Regions from separate parts of the Streptomyces sp. NPDC003077 genome, predicted to be linked through region 2. Evidence: riboswitches for the same ligand, from Rfam matches in the RefSeq annotation. Region 2 holds a riboswitch; the other holds the start of a gene.
What was found. A riboswitch is a leader RNA that binds a small molecule or an ion and turns the genes downstream of it on or off. The one in region 2 is predicted to bind glycine.
Positions count from the first base shown of each region.

Region 1 (3,402 bases), on a different contig from region 2:
CGCAGACCCAGCCCGCCGAGGCACAGCCCGCCGACACGCAGGCCGCTGACGACCCGTACGCTCCCGAGGCCCCGGCCGCCGAGCAGGCCACCCGCCCGGAGGGCACCGCGGCGGCCCCGGCCACCGCCACCCAGCCCGCGGCCACGCAGCCCGCCGCCGGTTCGACGTTCCCGTCCTCGCGGCTCTTCCCCAAGGCGCCGGGGACCCGTACGACGGACGACACCACCGCTCCGGAGGACCCCGCCTCGGAGGCCGCCCCGAAGACGGCCGGGGACACCGACGCGCCGTACACCGAGCCGGCGGCCACGGCCGCCGACCCGAACGCGGCCACGGCACCCGCGGGCACCAGCACGTCACAGGTCGCCGACCCGTACGCCAGCCCGGACGACTCGTACACCACCCCGCAGACCTCTCCGCAGGCCGACCCCCAGACGAACCCGCAGGACAACGCGTCCGGTCCGCGGGAGGCGACCAAGGAGGAGAAGACCGGCCTGCTCTCCGCGCTCCTCGGCCTGCCGCAGGCCGTTCTGGGCAAGCTCGTGTGAGCCGACGGCCGACCCGCGTGAGCCGACGCCGAACTCGCGTGAGCCGACGCCAAGCTCGCGTGAGCCGACGCCAAGCTCGCGTGAGCCGACGGCCAGGAGGAGCGGCGCCGCCCCGGGCGGGTGGCCGCGCGCCGCTCCGCACGCGCCCGAGCCGCCGCCCGCCGGCGGCTCGCGGGCCTCACCCGAAGGCGACCGACCGCAGCGCCTCCGCCGCCGCGCGGTCCAGCAGGACCACCGAGGTGAACCCGCGCGGCAGCCGGGCCGCCCGCGCGTCCTCCGTCAGGCGGCGGACCGCGCGGCGGTGCCGGGCGAAGGCGTAGCGGGAGACGCCGCGTCCGCGATCCCGCTGGCCGGACAGCGCGACCTCGGGCGGCACGTCCAGCAGCACCAGGTGCAGCCCCCGCCCGCCGCGCCGGGCGCTGCGGGCTATCCAGCGGCGCACCCACGCCAGCGTTCCGCAGTCGTGCACCACGACACTGCCGCCGGAGCGCAGCGCCCGCCGCAGGCCCAGGTAATGGGCGGCGCGCACCAGTGGCCGGTACAGGCCGTACGGCAGGGCGCGCAGCCTGCCCCGGGCCCAGCGCTCGCGCACGTCCTGGGAGTCGATGCGGTGCACCGCCGCGCCGGACGCGTCCGCCGGCGGCACCACCCGGTGCATGAGCGTGCTCTTGCCGCTGCCCGGCAGCCCCGAGACCACGACCAGGTCCCCCGCGGGGAATTGGAGCGCGCGGGCGGTGCGCCGGTCCCGCAGGTCCACGACGTAGGCGCCGCGGCCGGGCCGGACCACCGAGCGCGCGGCGCGCCGGGGCCGGGGCACCGGGCCGGACACCCCCTTCACCCCGACGCCCGGGGGCGACGTGAACCCCCCAACCGTCGCGCATGCGGCTTGCCTTGACACGTGATCGCCCCTCCCCGAACGTTCTGGCCCGTCCCCTACCCGGAGAGTGTAAAGAAAAGGTAATGCGCTGTGGGGGGCAGAGTGCGGGCGGTGCGGGCCGGGACGCCGCGGAACCGGAAGCGGGGACGGGCCGGGCGGGACGCCGCGGAACACGGGAGCGGGGACGGGCGGACGCCGCGGAACACGGGAGCGGAAGCGGTACGAGCGCCGCGGAAACCCAGGAGCCGGAACGGGCCGACGGTACGGAACCCGCAGGAAGAGGACGGTCCGGACGCCACGGAACCCAGGAGCGGGAACGGGCCCGGCGGGGCCTCCGGGCCTCCGGTTCCGGCCGGGACTCCTGCATCCGGCGATCCCGTGCGATGATGTGCGCGCCGTCCGGGTCGTGCGTCCTTGCGCTTCCCGTACGGCCGTTCGTACGCCCGTACGCGTCCCGCGACCGGCACACGCACGCACCACGCACAGCCATACGCACAGCCAACTGCATACCGGCCGCTTGAATCCGCGCGGGAGAGTCCCCGGCCGCCACGGCGGGGCGCCGAAGGAGCAAGTCCTCCCTTGAATCTCTCAGGCCCCTATACCGCGCGGGCGAGGCAGATCTGAAAAGCGGGCCGCAGCGGCGGCTCCACCCAAGGTGCAAACCGGGTCCGGGCACGGACTCCCGGTGAACCTCTCAGGTTCCGATGACAGATGGGGAGACCGTCCCGTCACCCCTGCCCGGAGGCCGGAACCATGACCGAAGCCCCACGTCGTACGGCGCTCGACGCCACCCACCGCGCGCTCGGCGCGACCATGACCGACTTCGCCGGCTGGGACATGCCGCTGCGGTACGGCAGCGAGCGCGAGGAGCACATCGCGGTCCGCACCCGGGCCGGCCTCTTCGACCTGTCCCACATGGGCGAGATCACCGTCACCGGGCCGGGCGCCGCGGACCTGCTGGACCACGCGCTGGTGGGCAACATCGGCGGGGTGGCCGTCGGCCGCGCCCGGTACACCATGATCTGCGACGAGCGCGGCGGCATCCTGGACGACCTGATCGTCTACCGGCTGGCCGACCGGGAGTACATGGTCGTCGCCAACGCCTCCAACGCCCAGGTGGTGCTGGACGCGCTGACCGAGCGGGCCGCCGGTTTCGAGGCCGAGGTACGCGACGACCGGGACGCCTACGCGCTGCTCGCCGTGCAGGGCCCGGAGTCCCCCGGCATCCTCAAGGCGCTCACCGACGCCGACCTGGACGGGCTGAAGTACTACGCCGGCCTGCCCGGCACGGTCGCCGGCGTCCAGGCGCTGATCGCCCGCACCGGCTACACCGGCGAGGACGGCTTCGAGCTGTTCGTCCGGCCCGAGGACGCGCCGGGCCTGTGGGACGCGCTGCTGGCCGCCGGCCGCGACGCGGGCCTGGTGCCGTGCGGCCTGTCCTGCCGGGACACGCTGCGCCTGGAGGCGGGCATGCCGCTGTACGGGCACGAGCTGACCCGCGACACCACGCCCTTCGACGCCGGTCTGGGCCGGGTCGTGAAGTTCGACAAGACCTCGAACAACGGCGCCTTCGTCGGCCGGGCCGCGCTGGAGGAGGCGGCCGAGCGCGCCGCGTCCGCGCCGCCGCGCAAGCTCGTGGGCCTGGTGGCCCAGGGCCGCCGGGTGCCGCGCGCCGGGTTCCCGGTGGTGGCGGCCGACGGCACGGTCATCGGCGAGGTGACCTCGGGTGCCCCGTCCCCCACGCTGGGCAAGCCGATCGCCATCGCCTACGTCGACGCGGCACACGCCGCGCCCGGGACCGAGGGCGTCGCGGTGGACATCCGCGGCAGCCACGAGCCGTACGACGTGGTCGCGCTGCCGTTCTACAAGCGGCAGAAGTGATCCACGGGCGGTCGTTCCCGGTAGCGGAAGCAGTCGTTCCCAGTAACGGGGACAGTCGTTCCCAGTAACGGGGACAGTCGTTCCCGGTAGCGGGAGCGG
Region 1 covers NZ_JBEXNM010000052.1:36,589-39,990, forward strand. Annotated here, with positions in the region: gene ABZX96_RS27955 (hypothetical protein) at 1-545, shown strand, start outside; gene ABZX96_RS27960 (AAA family ATPase) at 724-1,332, opposite strand; glycine riboswitch at 1,941-2,036, shown strand; gene gcvT (glycine cleavage system aminomethyltransferase GcvT) at 2,176-3,303, shown strand.
Region 1: linked by a shared signal. The riboswitch ahead of gcvT (glycine cleavage system aminomethyltransferase GcvT) and the one ahead of gcvP (aminomethyl-transferring glycine dehydrogenase) in region 2 are both predicted to bind glycine.

Region 2 (3,402 bases):
GCCGAGGTGATGCGGCTGGCGGAGCGGTGCGTACGGCGGTTGCGGGCGGCCGGGCGCTCGGGGAGGACGGTGGTGCTCAAGGTGCGCAACTACGACTTCTCGACGCTGACCAGATCGGAAACGCTGCGCGGGCCGACCGACGACCTCGCCGTCGTCCGGGAGGCGGCGGGCCGGTTGCTGGACACCGTCGACACCACGGGCGGGGTGCGCCTGCTGGGCGTGGGCGTCAGCGGCCTCGCCGACTTCACGCAGGAGGACCTGTTCGCCCAGCTGGCGACCGAGCGGGAGGCTGCGGCGCGGGAGGCGGCGGCGGAGCCGCAGGCCACGGGGACGACGGGGGAGGAGGAAGCACGAGAGGCCGAGGAGCGGCCGAGGCGATGGCTTCCCGGGCTGGACGTGGTGCACGAGGAGCACGGCCCGGGGTGGGTGCAGGGCAGTGGGCTGGGCCGGGTGACCGTACGGTTCGAACAGCCGTGGTCCGGCCCGGGGCGGGTGCGGACGTTCGCGGTCGACGATCCGGCGCTGCGTCCCGGGGAACCGCTGCCGCTGGTCGGCGGGCCGGAGGACGGTCAGTCCTCCATACCGGCGACGTGTCCGAACTCCCGGTCCCCTGAGGAGGGCAGGCCGCAGGAGGCGTCCGGGGCGGCGCCGGTCGCGGGCGCCCCGGGAGCGGCCGGGTCCGGGGAGCCGATACCCGGAGCGGCCGGGTCCGGGGCGGGCGCGGCAGGAGTGATACCCGGGGCGGCGGGCGTGACACCGGGGGTGGCCGAGGACAGGCCGGCGGCGAGCGGGTCCGCGTCCGGGCCCGAGGGGGAGTGCGGGGCGGTGCCGGGGGTGGTCCTGTCCGGGGCCGAAGGCACCTCCTCCGTTCCGGAGGCGGTGTCCGGGGTGGCTTCCTCCCGTCCGGAGGCGGTATTCGGGGCGGTTCCCTCCCGTCCGGAGGCGGTGCCCGGTGTGGAGATGTCCAGCCGGTAGTGGTGGTAGAGCTGGAGCTCCTGCTGGGGGGAGAGGTGGCGGCCCACTCCGAAGTCCGGGGCGTCCCTGATCAGCTTCCGGTCGTAGGGCACGCGCAGGGTGCCGTCGACCAGTTCGCTGGGTTCCAGGGGGACGAACGCGTCGCGGCTGAACAGGCCGGTGCGCACCGCGGCCCACTCCGGTTCGCCGGTGGCGTCGTCCAGGTACACCTCGTCCACGGTGCCGATCTTGGCGCCGTTGCGGTCGAACGCCTTCCGGCCGATCAGGGTCCGGGGGTCGATGTCGGTCTGCACGGTCCCTCCAACGGGTCGGCTGCTGCCCGGGAACTGCCTTGTGACAACCACCAAACGGCACATTTCATGCCTCGGCCACTCGAACGAACTCCCGGAAGCGCGCTGGTAGGCTGGCCCTGGCTGTCGACCCCGTGCGGGAGAGTTCTCGACCACGTGCCTCGGGCGTGTGGGAGAGGACGCCGAAGGAGCAACTCCTCCCCGGAATCTCTCAGGCTCATGTACCGCATGGACGAGGTCACTCTGGAAAGCAGGGCGGGCCACGGAGACGCACGACGCCGGAACCCACCCTCACCGACGGTGAAAGCCTGTCCGTGTGCCGCGGGCCGGTGAAGCTCTCAGGTCGCGATGACAGAGGGGGAGGCCATCCGGGCACCCGCGCCGCGGTGTCCGGCAAGGTCGCGACGACCAGGAGGCCCCCGCAGATGACCACCGACCGCATCTCTTTGACCGCCCTCGAACGCGGTATCCCCTTCGAGGAACGGCACATCGGTCCCGACCGTGAGGCGCGGGCCAAGATGCTCGCGCAGGTCGGCTTCGGATCGCTGGACGAGCTCACCGCCGCCGCCGTCCCGGACGTGATCAAGAGCGCCGAGGCGCTGGGCCTGCCCCAGGGCCGTACGGAGGCGGAGGTCCTCCAGGAGCTGCGGGCGCTCGCGGACCGCAACCAGGTCCTGTCCCCGATGATCGGCCTGGGCTACTACGGCACCTTCACCCCGCCGGTGATCCTGCGCAACGTGATGGAGAACCCCGCCTGGTACACGGCGTACACGCCCTACCAGCCGGAGATCTCGCAGGGCCGCCTGGAGGCGCTGCTCAACTTCCAGACGATGGTCGCCGACCTCACCGGCCTGCCCACCTCGGGCGCCTCGCTGCTGGACGAGGGCACCGCCGCCGCCGAGGCGATGGCGCTCTCCCGCCGGGTGGGGAAGGTCAAGCAGGGCGTCTTCCTGGTGGACGCCGACGCGCTGCCGCAGACCATCGCCGTCATCGAGACCCGGGCCGAACCGACCGGCGTCGAGGTCGTGGTCGCCGACCTGTCCGAGGGCATCCCCGCCGAGGTCGCCGAGCGCGGTGTCTTCGGCGTGCTGCTCCAGTACCCGGGCGCCTCCGGCGCCGTACGGGACCCGCGGCCCGTCATCGAGCAGGCGCACGAGCTGGGCGCGGTCGTCACCGTCGCCGCCGACCTGCTGGCCCTGACGCTGCTCACCTCGCCCGGCGAGCTGGGCGCGGACATCGCGGTCGGTACGACCCAGCGGTTCGGCGTACCGATGGGCTTCGGCGGCCCGCACGCCGGCTACATGGCGGTCCGGGAGAAGTTCGCGCGCAGCCTGCCGGGCCGGCTGGTGGGCGTGTCGGTGGACGCCGACGGCACGCAGGCGTACCGGCTGGCACTCCAGACCCGCGAGCAGCACATCCGCCGCGAGAAGGCCACCAGCAACATCTGCACCGCCCAGGTGCTGCTCGCCGTCATGGCGGGCATGTACGCCGTCTACCACGGCCCGGACGGCCTGAAGACCATCGCCCGCCGCACCCACCGCTACGCCGCGATCCTCGCCGAGGGCCTGCGCGCGGGCGGCGTCGAGCTCGTCCACGACGCGTACTTCGACACCCTGACCGCACGGGTGCCCGGCCGCGCCGGCGAGGTCGTCGCCGCGGCCCGCGAGGCCGGGGTCAACCTGCGGCAGGTCGACGCCGACCTCGTCGGCATCGCCTGCGACGAGACCACCGGGCGCGCGCAACTGTCCGCCGTCTGGGGCGCCTTCGGCGTGCGCGCGGACATCGAGGCGCTGGACGCCGAGGTGGAGGACGCGCTGCCGCGCGAGCTGCTGCGCACCGACGAGTACCTCACGCACCCGGTCTTCCACCAGCACCGCTCCGAGACCGCGATGCTGCGCTACCTGCGCAAGCTCGCCGACCGCGACTACGCGCTGGACCGCGGCATGATCCCGCTGGGCTCCTGCACCATGAAGCTCAACGCCACCACCGAGATGGAGCCGGTCACCTGGCCCGAGTTCGGTCAGCTGCACCCCTTCGCCCCGGTCGAGCAGGCGCAGGGCTACCTGACGCTCATTCAGGAGCTGGAGGAGCGGCTGGCGGCCGTCACCGGCTACGACAAGGTCTCCCTCCAGCCCAA
Region 2 covers NZ_JBEXNM010000041.1:64,060-67,461, reverse strand. Annotated here, with positions in the region: gene ABZX96_RS24750 (DNA polymerase IV) at 1-975, shown strand, start outside; partial or broken gene ABZX96_RS24745 (PRC-barrel domain-containing protein) at 957-1,268, opposite strand; glycine riboswitch at 1,393-1,502, shown strand; gene gcvP (aminomethyl-transferring glycine dehydrogenase) at 1,691-3,402, shown strand, end outside.